2 regions of the Pseudolabrys taiwanensis genome follow, and region 2 is predicted to be linked to the other one. Evidence: riboswitches for the same ligand, from Rfam matches in the RefSeq annotation. Region 2 holds a riboswitch; the other holds the start of a gene.
What was found. A riboswitch is a leader RNA that binds a small molecule or an ion and turns the genes downstream of it on or off. The one in region 2 is predicted to bind thiamine pyrophosphate.

Region 1: it holds a riboswitch for thiamine pyrophosphate, as region 2 does, so the genes downstream of both, thiM (hydroxyethylthiazole kinase) here and DW352_RS24110 (FAD-dependent oxidoreductase) in region 2, are expected to answer to the same signal.

What each region holds. Positions count from the first base shown of each region.
Region 1 covers NZ_CP031417.1:69,083-76,272, forward strand. Annotated here, with positions in the region: gene DW352_RS00280 (DMT family transporter) at 187-1,104, shown strand; gene DW352_RS00285 (Lrp/AsnC ligand binding domain-containing protein) at 1,214-1,453, opposite strand; TPP riboswitch at 1,631-1,737, shown strand; gene thiM (hydroxyethylthiazole kinase) at 1,725-2,507, shown strand; gene thiD (bifunctional hydroxymethylpyrimidine kinase/phosphomethylpyrimidine kinase) at 2,508-3,314, shown strand; gene DW352_RS00300 (LysR family transcriptional regulator) at 3,429-4,319, opposite strand; gene DW352_RS00305 (isocitrate lyase/PEP mutase family protein) at 4,411-5,280, shown strand; gene DW352_RS00310 (Bug family tripartite tricarboxylate transporter substrate binding protein) at 5,311-6,279, shown strand; gene DW352_RS00315 (Bug family tripartite tricarboxylate transporter substrate binding protein) at 6,406-7,190, shown strand, end outside.
Region 2 covers NZ_CP031417.1:5,060,862-5,068,051, forward strand. Annotated here, with positions in the region: gene DW352_RS24100 (thiazole synthase) at 1-42, opposite strand, end outside; gene thiS (sulfur carrier protein ThiS) at 186-383, opposite strand; gene DW352_RS24110 (FAD-dependent oxidoreductase) at 374-1,384, opposite strand; TPP riboswitch at 1,375-1,468, opposite strand; gene DW352_RS24115 (MBL fold metallo-hydrolase) at 1,603-2,421, shown strand; gene DW352_RS24120 (DUF1013 domain-containing protein) at 3,438-4,151, opposite strand; gene ispH (4-hydroxy-3-methylbut-2-enyl diphosphate reductase) at 4,342-5,316, shown strand; gene DW352_RS24130 (homoserine kinase) at 5,323-6,282, shown strand; gene rnhA (ribonuclease HI) at 6,279-6,752, shown strand; gene DW352_RS24140 (peroxiredoxin) at 7,141-7,190, opposite strand, start outside.

The DNA of each region.
Region 1 (7,190 bases), 600 kb from region 2:
TTGTCCCGCATCTGCACAAAATCCCGTGAAAGTGGTGCGACAATGGCCTCCGGCCCGATCCTCGTGCCCGGGGCTCCGGCAATGGCGCCGGACGCGCACCACCCATGTGCCGAGAATAACCCCGCAGACAGGCGCATTATTCGCGGCTAGTTATGGCAATGCTCCCGCCGCCGGGATTCGAGGGGAATGTTTCTATTCAAGGCCATCGGCCTCAAGCTGTTTTCCGCGCTTCTGTTCGCCATGATGTCGGCCCTGGTGCGACAGCTGGGTGACGTCGCCCCGGTCGGCCAACTCGTCTTCTTCCGTTCCGCCTGCGCCATCCCGCCGGTGCTGCTCATCTACGCGCTGCGCGGCGAGCTGATGGCGACGCTCTATACCAAGCGTCCTTTGGGGCAGCTCGGCCGCGGCCTGCTCAGCATCTGCGGCATGTTCTCCAACTTCTCGTCGCTGACGCGTCTGCCGCTCGCCGACGCGACGGCGCTCGGCTTCGCCTCGCCCTTGATCACGGTGGCGCTTGCGGCCGTGATCCTCAAGGAGAAGGTGCGTTTCTTCCGCTGGGCCGCTGTCATGGTCGGATTCGTCGGCGTCATCGTGATGCTGATCCCGCATCTCGACGTGAGCCATTACGCGGGCGTTGCCGGCGCGACCGCGGCCGCGGGCGCGGCCTTCGCCATCTTCTCGGCCTTCTGCAATGCCGGCACCGTCATCCAGACGCGCCGCCTCACGCAAAGCGAGACCACGTCATCGATCGTGTTCTATTTCTCGCTCGCCACGACCTGCGCCGGCGCGGTGACTTTGCCTTTCGCCTGGTACACGCCGACGATGTCGGAGCTGTTGATGCTGATCTCGCTCGGCGTGCTCGGCGGCCTCGCGCACATCTTTCTCACCGAGAGCTACCGTTACGCCGCCGCCTCGGTGATCGCGCCGTTCGATTATTCGTCGCTCTTGTGGGCGGTGCTGCTCGGCTACTGGATGTTCGGCGAACTGCCGCAGGCGCTGGTCTATCTCGGCTCGGCCATCGTTGTTTGTGCCGGCCTGTTCGTGATCTTCCGCGAGCGTCAGCTCGAGATGAGGCGACGCGCGGAAGCAGGGCTGGAGCCGTAGGGTGTGCAAAGGCGCGTTTTTAACGCGCCGTGCGCACGCTCAGCGTTTTTGGCAGAGGCTGACGTGGGCACGGCGCGATCGCGCCTTTGCCCACCCTACAAACAGCCGGTTACCGAAACGCCTTGAAGGTGATGATGGTGTGGGTGTCCTTGATGCCGGGGATCACCTGCACCTTCTCATTCACGAAATGGCCGATGTCGGTATTGGCGTCGACATAAAACTTCACCAACAGATCGTAGTCGCCGGCGGTGGAATAGATCTCGGACGCGATTTCGGCTTCGGCGAGCGCATTGGCGACCTGATACGACTTGCCGAGGTCGCACTTGATCTGAACGAAGAAGGGGGTCATTCCGAAGCCTCCGCCCGATCGCGGGACCGCCCCGGATCGGCTTGATGAAGTTTGCCGCGTCGCGGCTGATTTAACCGCAATCCAGCAAAAACGCGACTGTCTGGCAAGGCGCGCGGCTCCGGAGTGGCGGCCGCGCAGGACTTGCCTTGGCGCCCGCCGGGGAATAGGTAACCCGCCAGCAATCTCGTGGGGTGTCCGGCTTGCCGGGCTGAGAGGCTGAGTGGCCAACCCAACGAACCTGATCCGGGTCATGCCGGCGGAGGGATTTGAGATGCACCTGCCCGAAACTGCGATGCGCGATGCCGTGCCGGAAATGGCCGGTGCCCTGTTGGCGCAATTGCGCGCGCGCGCGCCGCGCGTGCATTGCATCACCAACGCGGTCGCTCAGAACTTCACCGCCAATGCGCTGCTTGCCGCCGGCTGCGTGCCGTCGATGACCTTGTCGGCCGACGAAATCGGCGGCTTCGTGGCCTCCGCGCACGGCCTGCTGGTCAATCTCGGCACCTTGGATGCCGAACGGCGGGCGGCGACGTCGATCGCTGTCGCCGCCGCGCATCAACACAAGCTGCCCTGGGTGCTCGATCCCGTGTTCGTCGACCGCAGCCCGGGCCGGCTTGCCTTTGCGCGTAACTTGGTCGCGCGCGGCCCGCGCGTGGTGCGGCTCAATCATCGCGAGTTCGAAGCGCTCGCCGATACCGCGGCAAAGCGCGAGAACGTGATGGCCTATGCCCGTGAGACGCGCACCATCGTCGCCATGTCCGGCGCGACCGATCTCATCACCGACGGTACACGCGCGGTCGGCATCGGCAACGGCCATATGTTCATGGCCAAGGTCACCGCCATGGGCTGCGCCGGTTCGGCCCTGGTCGGCGGCTTCCTCGCCGTCGAGCCGGACGCGCTGCGCGCGGCGGCCGCGGCGCTGCTGATGCTGGGCGTCGCCGGCGAACTGGCGGTGCGGCAGGCTCAAGGGCCTGGCAGTTTCGCGGCGGCGATCCTCGATGCGCTCAACACGCTCGACGCGCCGACCCTCATCGCTCATGCAAAGGTCGTCTGAATGACCACGGCAATCGCGCTCACCATCGCCGGCTCGGATAGCGGCGGCGGCGCCGGCATCCAGGCGGACCTGAAGACCTTCGCCGCGCTCGGCGTCTATGGTGCTTCCGTTATCGCCGCGCTGACCGCGCAGAATACCAAGGGCGTGACCGCGATCCACGACGTTCCGTCGAGTTTCATCACCGCGCAGATCGATGCGGTGTTCGCCGACCTCGACATCCGCGCCGTCAAGATCGGCATGCTGTCGCAAGTCGGCGCCATCGAAGCGGTGGCCACGGGTCTCGACCGCCACGCGGCGCAGAACATCGTGCTCGATCCGGTGATGGTCGCGACGTCCGGCGACCGGCTGCTTGCCGCGAACGCCGTCGCCGCGGTGCGCAAGCGGCTCATTCCGCGCGCGCTGGTGATCACGCCCAATCTGCCGGAAGCGGCGGCGCTGCTCGATCAGCCCGTCGCGCACGATGAAGCCGGCATGGAAGCGCAGGGCCGCGCGCTGCTCGCGCTCGGCACGCAAGCGGTGTTGATCAAAGGTGGCCACGGCAACGCGCCCGAAAGCGTCGATCTGCTTGTCACGGCGGAGGGCGTGACGCGGCTCGCCGCGCCGCGCATCGCGACGCAGAACACGCACGGCACCGGCTGCACGTTGTCGTCCGCCATCGCCGCGGAGCTCGCCAAGGGCCGCGATCTCTTCGCCGCCGTGCGCGAGGCCAAGGACTACGTCACCGACGCCATCGCCGCCGCCGACACTTTGCAGGTCGGTCACGGCCACGGTCCGCTGCATCACTTCCACGCGTTCTGGAAGAGCTGATGTCCGTGTAGCCGGGTGAAGCCAAGCGAAACCCGGGGTCGCGTTGCAATCTTGGAAGTCTCATCCCGGATTTCGCTACGCTCATCCGGACTACAAGCGACGAGCCGGATCATCTCACCCCGCGCGAAACGATAGCGCGGTATCGACGAGATTGCGCAGGGCATTCGAGCGCTCGGACTGCACGTAAGCAATGCCGAGCTGTGCGCTTATATCGACATCGGTGAGTTTGACGAAGGCGACGCTTTCCGGCCGCACATGCCGCATGCGCGCGGGCACGATGGCGATGCCGACCGAGGCCGCCACCAGATTGATGGTCGAAGAAAGTTGCGGCGCCTGCTGTACGATGCGCGGCTCGAATCCGGCGTGGCGGCAGGCGGCGACCACGGCATCGGAGAGGCCGGTGCCCTGGCGCCGCGCATAGCCGATGAAGCTCTCGCGGGCCAGCGCCTTAATTCTCGTCGACTTCCTGCCGGCGAGGGGGTGGCCGAGCGGCACGGCCACCATCATCGCGTCGCTCGCCAGCGTCTCGTACTCGATTGGGCTGCCGACGGGAACGGGCGGACGAATGAAGCCGGCATCCAGTTGCCCGTTGCGCAGCCGCTCCACCTGGATTTCGGTGTGCGCTTCCTCGAGCTCGAGTTCGACGTTCGGCCACTGCACGCGGAAGGCGGCGAAGGTCTTCGTCAGCACCGGACTGAAGGAGGCCGACTCGGTAAAGCCGACGCGCAGGCGCCCGACATTGCCGCCAGCGACCTGACGCACGAGCAAAGTCGCGCGCTCCACATGATCGAGGATCGAAGTCGTTTCGGCGAGGAAGGCGCGACCGGCCTCGGTGAGCACGACGCCACGCCCGGCGCGGGCGAACAGCTTCACGCCGAGTTCGGCCTCCAGCGCCTTGATCTGCTGCGTCAGCGGTGGCTGGGCGATGCCCAACCGGGCGGCGGCACGATGGATGTGCATTTCCTCGGCGGCGACACGGAAATAACGCAGGTGCCTGAGTTCCATTTGATATTCATAAAATATCAAAAACATAAAAACAATATATTGGATGTGATCTGTCGCTGGGGTCATGCTTGCGCAGCAAAGTCGGAACGCCATGGCCCAAGACCACATCGATACCCTGCGTAAGCTCGTCGCCGCCAAACGCGGCATCCTCATGCCCGGCGCCGCCAATGCGCTGTCGGCGCGCATCATCGCCGATCTCGGCTTCGAAGCGCTGTATCTGACCGGCGCCGGCTTGACCAACATGCATCTCGGTCTGCCGGACTATGCGTTCATGGATCTGACGCAGCTCGCCGAGCACACGATGGCGATCCGCGGCATCACCGACCTGCCGCTCGTCGTCGACGCCGACACCGGCTTCGGCAACGCGCTCAATGTCGGCCGCACGGTGGTGACGCTCGAGCGCGCCGGCGCCAGCGCGATCCAGATCGAAGATCAGGTGATGCCGAAGCGTTGCGGTCATTTCGACGGGCAGGAGGTGATCCCCGCCACGGAGATGGTCGGCAAGATCAAGGCGGCGGTCGACGCGCGGCGCGACGGCGTGCTGATCGTCGCACGCACGGACGCGCGTTCGGCGGAAGGCTTCGAGGCGGCGATCGAGCGCGGCCACAAATACATCGAAGCCGGCGCCGACATCCTGTTCGTCGAAGCGCCGAAAAGCGCGGACGAGCTGCGCCGCATTCCGCAACGGCTGCCGACGCCGCACATCTTGAACATGGTCATCGGCGGCAAGACGCCGATCACCGACGCCAAAATGGCCGGCGAGATGGGCTTTCATCTCGTGCTCTATGCCAATGTCGCCCTGCAGGGCGCGATCAAGGGCATGCAGGCGGCGCTCGGGGCGTTGCGCGAGCGCGGCGCCGTCGACGAAGCGCTCGGCCTCACCGCGACCTTCGCCGAGCGCCAGCGGCTCGTCGGCAAACCACACTTCGACACGCTCTCCAAACGCTACGCGACCCAATAAACTCAAAAATCCATCCGGGAGGATCTACTCATGTTACGCAGGACTCTGCTTGTTGCCGCATCGATGCTGGTCTGTGCCGCCACTGTGCCGGCGGCGCGCGCCGAATGGCCGGAGCGGCCGATCCGTTGGGTGGTGCCGTTCGGACCCGGCGGCGCCAACGATCTCATCGCGCGCGTCGCCGCCGAGGCGGTTCGCAAGCAGCTCGGCCAGACGATCGTGATCGAGAACCGCCCGGGCGCCGGCGCGGTGGTCGGCACCGCCGCCGTCGCCAAAGCCGCGCCGGACGGCTACACGTTCCTGATCGGCGCCGCCGGCGTCATCACCAACAGCATGCTGATCAAGAACCTCTCCTACAAGGACGAGGAACTGGTCCCGGTCGGCATGATCGCGGTCGCGCCGTCGACCATCGTCGTGCATCCGAGCGTGCCGGCCTCGAACATGAAGGAGTTCGTCGCCTGGGCGAAGGCGCAGGGCGAGAAAGGCGTGACCTGGGCGACCGCCGGCTCCGGCTCAACGCCGCATTTCGTCGCCGAGATGGTGAAGGACGCGACCGGCATCGCCATGACCATCGTGCCGTTCCGCAGCGGCAATGACGGCGTCAACGCGGTTCTGTCTAACACCGCGTCGGCGACGTCGGAAGCCAGCATCGTCGTGCTGCCGCAGATCCAGGCCGGTCTCCTGAAGCCGATCGCGACCACCTACAAGAAGCGCATCAGCGCTTATCCCTCGCTGCCGACCACGGCGGAGCAGGGTTATCCGTCGATCGAGATCGGTCATTGGGCGGGCTTGCTTGCGCCGCGCGGCACGCCGCAGCCGATCATCGACAAGATGAACGCGGCTATCCAGGCCGGCATGAAGACCCAAGAAGCGATCGACAAGCTCTCGCCGAGCGGCATCGAGCCGGCCGCCGGTTCCGTCGCCGACTTCGCCGCCTTCATCGACACCGAGCGCAAGCGCCTGGGCGCCATCGCCGTGAAGGCGAAGATGGGCGAGCAATAGGGCCATAGCGCTCCGCCCGCAGCGGGGCGGCGCGAAGCACCGACACTTCCTTCTTCTCTCATTGCCACCGGGCGGTTAGGCTTTGACCAAGCCGCCCGGAACAATGTGGCGGCAAGGGAGGTGCCCGTGACGTTTCACCGCCGCGATTTCCTGCATTGGTCGATCGGCGCCGCCGCGATTCCGGCGGCGCAAACAGCCTGGGCGCAAGCCTATCCGGCGCGTCCCGTGCGCGTCATTGTTCCCGTCGCCGCCGGCGGCGCCAACGACGTCACCGCGCGCATCGTCGGGCAGTGGCTTTCGGAACATCTCGGCCAGCAGTTCGTCGTCGAGAACCGCCCCGGGGCCGCCACCAATGTCGGCACCGAAGCGGTCATCCGCGCGTCGGCCGACGGCTACACGCTGCTCATCGCCGGCAGCAATGCGGCGATCAACGCGACCCTGTTTCCGAATCTCAACTTCAATTTCATCCGCGATACGGTGCCCATCGCCAGCATCGTGCGCGTGCCGCAGCTCATGCAGGTGACGCCATCGCTGCCGGTGAAAACGGTTCCCGAGTTCATCGCTTATGCCAAAGCCAACCCCGGCAAGGTCGCGATGGGTTCCGGCGGCAATGGTTCACCGGCGCATGTCGTCGGCGAATACTTCAAGCAGATGACCGGCACCAATCTCATCCACGTGCCGTATCGTGGCGCGGCGCCGGCTGTTGCCGACCTCATCGGCGGCCAGATCCACGTCGCTTTCACCGAACTCGCCACCTCGCTCGGCCACATCAAGTCGGGTCAGCTGCGCGCCTTGGCGGTGACGACGACCACGCGCGCGGAGGTGTTGCCGGATGTGCCGACGATGAACGAGTTCATTCCGGGCTTCGAAGCCAGCCAGTGGATCGGCCTCGTGGCGCCGAAAGGCACGCC
Region 2 (7,190 bases):
CAGCATGCGGGAGGAGAATTGCTTTCCGTAGAGTTGAACCATGTCGTTACGTTCCCTATGCGCTCGCGTCATACTCCGTTCATTCCCGCGCAAGCGGGAATCCAGCGCTGACTCACAGCTGGGTCCCCGCTTTCGCGGGGACGAACGGAGTGTGGGGGACCGCAAACATCACACATGACGGTGGACTATCCTCCCTGCCTGGGCGTGATGATCTCGATCTCGTCGCCGCTGGCGAGCGCGGTTTCGGCCCAGCGCTTCTTGGGCACGACCTTGCGGTTCACGGCGATGGCGAGCTGCGTGAACTCGTATTCCATCTCGGTCAGCAGCGCGGCCACGTCGCGCGCCGCGACCTCGGTGCGCTCGCCGTTGACGATCACATGCATCGGATCACCTCGGTGTCGCTGGCCGCGCCGGCGACATGCGCGACGGTCGCTTCGGCCACCGCCGGCGCGATCAGGAAGCCGTGGCGGTAGAGGCCGTTCACGGTGATGCGGCTGTTGTCGACGGTCACGTGCGGCAGGTTGTCAGGGAAGGCGGGACGCAAGCCGGCGCCGATCTCGACGATGCGCGCTTCGGCGAAGGCCGGATGCACCGCATAGGCGGCGCTCAGCAGTTCGAGCGCCGCGCGCACGCTGACGCCCTCGTCCTCGGCTTCGATGCTGGTGGCGCCGATGAGGAAACGGTTGTCGGCGCGCGGGATGATGTAGAGCGACCAGCGCGGATGGATGAGCCGCACCGGGCGCGACAGCGCGATCTCGGCGGTTTCGATGAGGATGGTCTCGCCTTTCACCCCGCGCAAAGTCGGGCAGACATCGCGCGCCGCGATGCCGCGGCAGTCGACGACGAGACCGTCGAGATCGCGGGGGCGCGCGTCGACGCCGAAGGTGATCGGCACGCCGGCGTCGCGCAGCTTCGCGTGCAACGCCGGCAGCACGCGCCGCGGCTCGACATGGCCTTCGCCGGCAAAGAACAACGCATCGGTGAAACGTCCGGCGAGCGCGGGTTCGAGCGCCGCGATCTGCGATGCGCCGAGCCGCTCGTGGCCCGACGCTAGTCTGGCAAAGCGTTCAAAGTCGGCGCGGTCGCGGCCATGCGCGACGACCAGCGAGCCGTTGAACGGTAGGTCCGGCAGCATCTCGCGCCAGAGGTCGAGCGAACGCAAACCGAGACGCGTGATCACCGGCTCGGCCGCTTCGCTTTCGGCGTGCGGCGCCAGCATGCCGCCGGCCCAATGCGAGGTGCCGTGCGTCATTGCCGCATCGTCGCGCTCGTAGACGGCGACATCGCGGCCGGCTTTGGCAAACAGCAAAGCCTGCCAGGTACCGGCGATACCGGCGCCGATGACGTTGATCGATTGCAGTGATTGAACGTGTGCCTGAAGCATTCGTCCGTCCCTTCGCCGGCATGACCCGGATCAGGTTCAAAGGGACTCTCTCAGCCCGGAACCCGGGCACCCCTCGGAACGCCGCCAATTTAGACCCGTGCCAAACGAAGTCAATGCGGGCCGGGGCCGCCGCAGAGCTGCAATGCGGTTTGCAAATTCGGCGCCGCGCCGGAACAATACAGCCCACACAACGGCCTTACGAAGCGCAAGGAAAAGCCATGCCTCTGTTCATCTGCACCGCCTGCGGCACGCAATTCCCGGAGAGCGACAAGCCGCCGGCCGCCTGCCGCATCTGTACCGAAGAGCGGCAATACGTGCCGCCGCGCGGCCAGGGCTGGACGACGATGGACGCGCTGAAGATCGACCGCATGAACGGCTTCCGCCAATACGCGCCGGGCATCATCGGCATAGGTTCGCATCCGACCTTCGCCATCGGCCAGCGCGCGCTGCTGGTGCAGACGCCCGGCGGCAACGTGTTGTGGGACTGCATCTCGCTCTTGGATGACGCGACGGTCACGCTGGTGAAGGCGCTCGGCGGCGTTAAGGCAATGGCGATCTCGCATCCGCATTTCTACACGTCGATGGTCGACTGGGCGCGCGCCTTCGACTGCCCGGTCTATCTGCACGCAGCGGACAAGGAATGGGTGTCGCGGCCCGACAGCGTCATCCAGTATTGGGATGGCGAGTCGAAGCAATTGTGGGACGGCGTGACGCTGGTGCGTTGCGGCGGGCATTTTCCCGGCGGCACCGTGCTGCATTATGCCGGCGCGGCCGGCGGCAAGGGCATTGCCTGCGCGGGCGATATTCTGTCGATCACCACCGATCGCCTGTGGGTGTCGTTCATGCGCAGCTACCCGAACTTCATTCCGCTGTCAAAGCGCGAGGTCGAGGCGATCGGCAACGCGCTCGCGCCGTATGCCTTCGACGTTATCTACGGCCACTACTTCGATCGCGTGATCGAGAAGGACGGCAAGCAGGTGCTGGAGAAATCGGTCGCGCGCTACGTCGACGCGATCGAGGGCCGAAGGGGGTATTAGCTTTCCGGGTCTGATCTCGCTCAGCCACGCGCACTTCGTCATGCCCGGGCTTGACCCGGGCATCCATGATGAGAGTCAGCGCGGCAAAGCCGTACGTCCATCCAGTGTGGCGTTTCATCATGGATTGCCGGGTCAAGCCCGGCAATGACGGTGGAGGGGCGGTGCTGCACGGACAGCGAGGTGGGGCGGCGAGCCCATTTGTGCGGTGCTCCTTGCTGTCATCCCCGCGAAAGCGGGGATCCAGTAACCCCGGTCTATCCGCATGACGAGGACAGGGGTTACTGGATCCCAGGTCTCGTTCGCTGCGCTCACTCGCCCCGGACGACAGTGGGGGACAAAGTGCCACCCCAAGCACTTCGTCATGCCCGGGCTTGACCCGGGCATCCATGATGAGGTTCAGCGCGGCAAAGCCGTACGTCCATCCAGTGTGGCGTTTCATCATGGATTGCCGGGTCAAGCCCGGCAATGACAGCGGAGAGGCGGTGCTGCACGGACAGCGAGGTGGGGCGGCGAGCCCATGTTTGTGGGCTGCTCCTTGCTGTCATCCCCGCGGAAGCGGGGATCCAGTAACCCCGGTCTATCCGCATGACGAGGACAGGGGTTACTGGATCCCAGGTCTCGTTCGCTGCGCTCACTCGCCCGGACGACAGTGGGGGACAAAGTGCCACCCCACGCACTTCGTCATGCCCGGGCTTGACCCGGGCATCCATGATGAGAGTCAGCACGGCAAGGCCGTACGTGTATTCCGTGTTGCGCGCCGTCATGGATTGCCGGGTCAAGCCCGGCAATGACGGTGGAGGGGTCGTGCTGCGAGAAAATGTTCGTGGGGGCAGCCATTGCTGCCGTCCCCGCGAAAGCGGGGATCCAGTAACCCGGGTCTATCCGCATGACGAGGACAGGGGTTACTGAATCCCGGGTCTCGTTCGCTGCGCTCACTCGCCCGGGATGATTGCTGAAACAAAAATGGCCGGGACTAAGCCCGGTCATTTGCGTATGCGATGCAGTGAGCCCGATGCTTATTCGTCGTCCTCGTCCTTGTCGTGTTTGCCACCGAGCTGCTTGAGCTTGGCGAACACGGCCGACACGTCGAGATCGTCGCTCTTCTTCTCCGGCTCGGCCGGCGTGACGATTTCGGATTCCTTGCGCGTGGTCTCGGAGGCGGGCAGCAAAGTCGCGCCGGTGTCGCCGAGCTGCGGCTTCTCTTTGTTGGCGCGCGAGACTTCGAGGTCGAGATCGATCTGCGAGCAAAGGCCGAGCGTCACCGGATCCATCGGCGACAGGTTGGCCGAATTCCAGTGCGTGCGGTCGCGGATCGAGGCGATCGTCGACTTGGTGGTGCCGACGAGCCGCATGATCGCGGAATCCTTCAATTCGGGATGGTTGCGCACCAGCCAGAGGATCGCATTCGGACGGTCCTGGCGGCGCGACACCGGCGTGTAGCGCGGGCCTTTCTTGCCGCGCTCGGGGGTGTGGACCGCGACCTTCGGCGGGGTCAGCGCCAGGCGGATCGCCGGATTGGCCTCGGCCGCCGCGATCTGCTCGCGGGTGAGCTGGCCGGTCGTGATCGGGTCGAGGCCCTTGATGCCCTGCGCGGCGTCGCCGTCGGCGATTGCCTTCACCTCCAGGGGGTGAAGCTTGCAGAAGTCCGCGATCTGGTCGAACGACAGCGCGGTGTTGTCCAGAAGCCAGACGGCGGTCGCCTTCGGCATCAGGGGGGCTGCGGTCGCCATGGGCAAAATCTCCTCTATGCTTCGCCCGCCCTCGCGGACGAAGCTCTTGGATCATCGACGATGATCGGAAAGTAGGCGGAATATAAGGGGTGCCCCCCGGGCACGCAACCGTCCCGGCTTGACACGGGAGGCCGACGCGTCCCATGTCGGGGCGCAAATCCGTGCAAATGCGAAGGTTTCGAGGAACCTGATGGCCCCAGGCCAGACCAAGCCCCCCCTGAAGGTTTTGCTGTGCTCGCCGCGCGGGTTCTGCGCCGGCGTGGTGCGCGCCATCGAGTCGGTCGAGCGGGCTCTGGACCGCTACGGAGCGCCGGTCTACGTGCGCCACGAGATCGTCCACAATCGTTACGTGGTCGACAGCCTGCGCGCCAAGGGTGCCATTTTCGTCGAGGAGCTCAACGAGGTGCCCGATAACGGGGCGCCGGTCATCTTTTCCGCCCACGGCGTGCCCCGCGCGGTACCCGAAGAGGCCGGCCGGCGGAACATGCTGGCGCTCGACGCCACCTGTCCGCTGGTGACCAAGGTCCACCGCGAGGCCGAGATCCACCACAAGCGCGGCCGTGAGATCGTGCTCATCGGCCATGCCGGGCACCCGGAAGTGGTGGGTACCATGGGGCAGCTGCCGGCCGGCGCCATCACGCTGGTCGAGGACATCGCCGACGTCGACAGCTTCGTGCCGCGCGACGAGAACAACCTTGCTTTCGTGACGCAGACGACGCTCTCGGTCGCCGACACGGCGACCATGGTGGAGCGCCTGAAGTCGCGCTTTCCGAACATCGTCGGTCCGCACAAGGAAGACATCTGCTACGCCACCACCAACCGGCAGGAAGCCGTGCTGCGCGTCGCGCCGCAGGTCGATGCGATGGTCGTGGTCGGCTCGCCGAATTCGTCCAACTCGCAGCGGCTCAAGGAAGTCGCCATGCGCGCCGGCTGTTCGAAGGCGTCGCTGGTCGACCGCGCGAGCCAGATCGATTGGAATATCTACGGCAATATCACTTCGCTCGGCGTCACCGCCGGCGCGTCGGCGCCGGAAGTGCTGGTCGAGGAAATCCTCGATGCGTTCGCCGAGCGCTATGAATTGCGGGTCGAGACGGTGTCCGCCGCCGTGGAAGACATGTTCTTCCCTCTGCCCCGCGCGCTGCGGGAGACCGAGGCGGCGGAGTAGTTCCGCATGGCCGTCTATACCGACGTCACGGCGGAAGAACTCTCCCGCTTCCTCGCAGGCTATGCCATCGGCGAACTGCTCTCCTACAAGGGCATCGCCGAAGGCGTCGAGAATTCGAACTTCCTCGTTCACACCTCGACCGGCAACTTCATCCTCACGCTCTATGAGAAGCGCGTCGCCGAAGGCGATCTGCCGTTCTTTCTCGGGCTGATGGAGCACCTGGCGGCGCGCGGGCTCAATTGTCCGCAGCCGGTGAAGAACAAGGACGGCGGCATCCTCGGCCGCGTCGCCGGGCGGCCGGCCGCCATGGTCACATTCCTCGAAGGCATGTGGCATCGCAAGCCGACGGCGGTGCATTGTGCCGGCGTCGGCGAGGCGCTCGCCAACCTGCATCTCGACGGCGCCGACTTTCCGATGACGCGGCCGAATGCGTTGTCGGTGAATGCGTGGCGTCCTTTGTTCGAACATGCCGGCGCGCGTGGCGACAGCGTGCGTCCCGGCCTGTGCAACGAGATCGTTGCCGAACTCGACGTGCTGGAGACGTCCTGGCCGCGCGGATTGCCGCAAGGCGTCATCCACGCCGATCTGTTTCCCGACAACGTGTTCTTCCTCGGCGATACGTTGTCGGGGCTGATCGACTTCTATTTCGCCTGCACCGACACGCTCGCTTATGACGTCGCCATCTGCCTCAATGCCTGGTGCTTCGAGCCGGATCATTCCTACAACGTCACCAAGGGGCGCGCGCTGCTCGGCGGCTATAACAAGGTGCGCCCGCTCGATGCCGGCGAGCGTGAGGCCTTGCCGATGCTCTGCCGCGGCGCGGCGATGCGTTTTCTGCTGACGCGGCTGGTCGATTGGCTCGCGGTGCCGGAAGGCGCGCTGGTGAAGCCCAAGGACCCACTCGAATATCACCGCAAGCTGCGCTTTCATCAGACGGTGAAGAGCGCGGCGGATTACGGGCTATGACCGATCAGCACGTCACCATCTACACCGACGGCGCCTGCTCCGGGAATCCGGGGCCCGGCGGCTGGGGCGCGATCCTCACTTTCGGCGACCATGAGAAAGAGCTCATGGGGGGCGAGGAGCACACCACCAACAACCGCATGGAGCTGATGGCCGCGATCTCGGCGCTGGAAGCGCTGAAGCGGCCATGCGTCGCCGACATCCACACCGACAGCCAATATCTGCGCAACGGCATCATGAGCTGGATCCACTCATGGAAGCGCAACGGCTGGCGCACCGCCGACAAGAAGCCGGTGAAGAACGTGGATCTGTGGCAGCGGCTCGACGCGGCACTGCATCATCACACGGTGCACTGGCACTGGGTGAAGGGCCATGCCGGCCACCCGATGAACGAGCGTGCTGATGAATTGGCGCGCAACGGCCTGATCGCGGCGCGTGCCGGCGCCAAAGGTGCGATGAGTAAGTCTTCGTAGGCCTGTGAGCCAAAAGCCTCCATCCGCGTCATGCCCCGCGAAAGCGGGGCATCCAGTAAACGCCGATGTCTCGGTTGAATTCAAAGCGCCGTGAATACTGGATCGCCCGCTTTCGCGGGCGATGACAGCTTGCGGGGTGGCGCGGGCGCCAAAGGCGCGATGAGTAAGTAATTAATCGGCCGAAAATTCAGCCTCGACCCGTCATCCTGAGGTGCGAGCGAAGCGAGCCTCGAAGGATGAGCGGCCACCGCAAGTCGGCTGCAGCCGACTTGTGTCAGTTTATCTTGCCGATCTCGGGCAGGCCCGAGATCGGTGGCCGTCGCCCTTCGAGGCTCGGCGCAAGCGCGCCGAGCACCTCAGGGTGACGGAGAGAGGTTGTGCGAGACCCTTACAGTTGCCCGAGCAGCGCCTGGCCGCCGGAGATCTCGCACTTGCCCG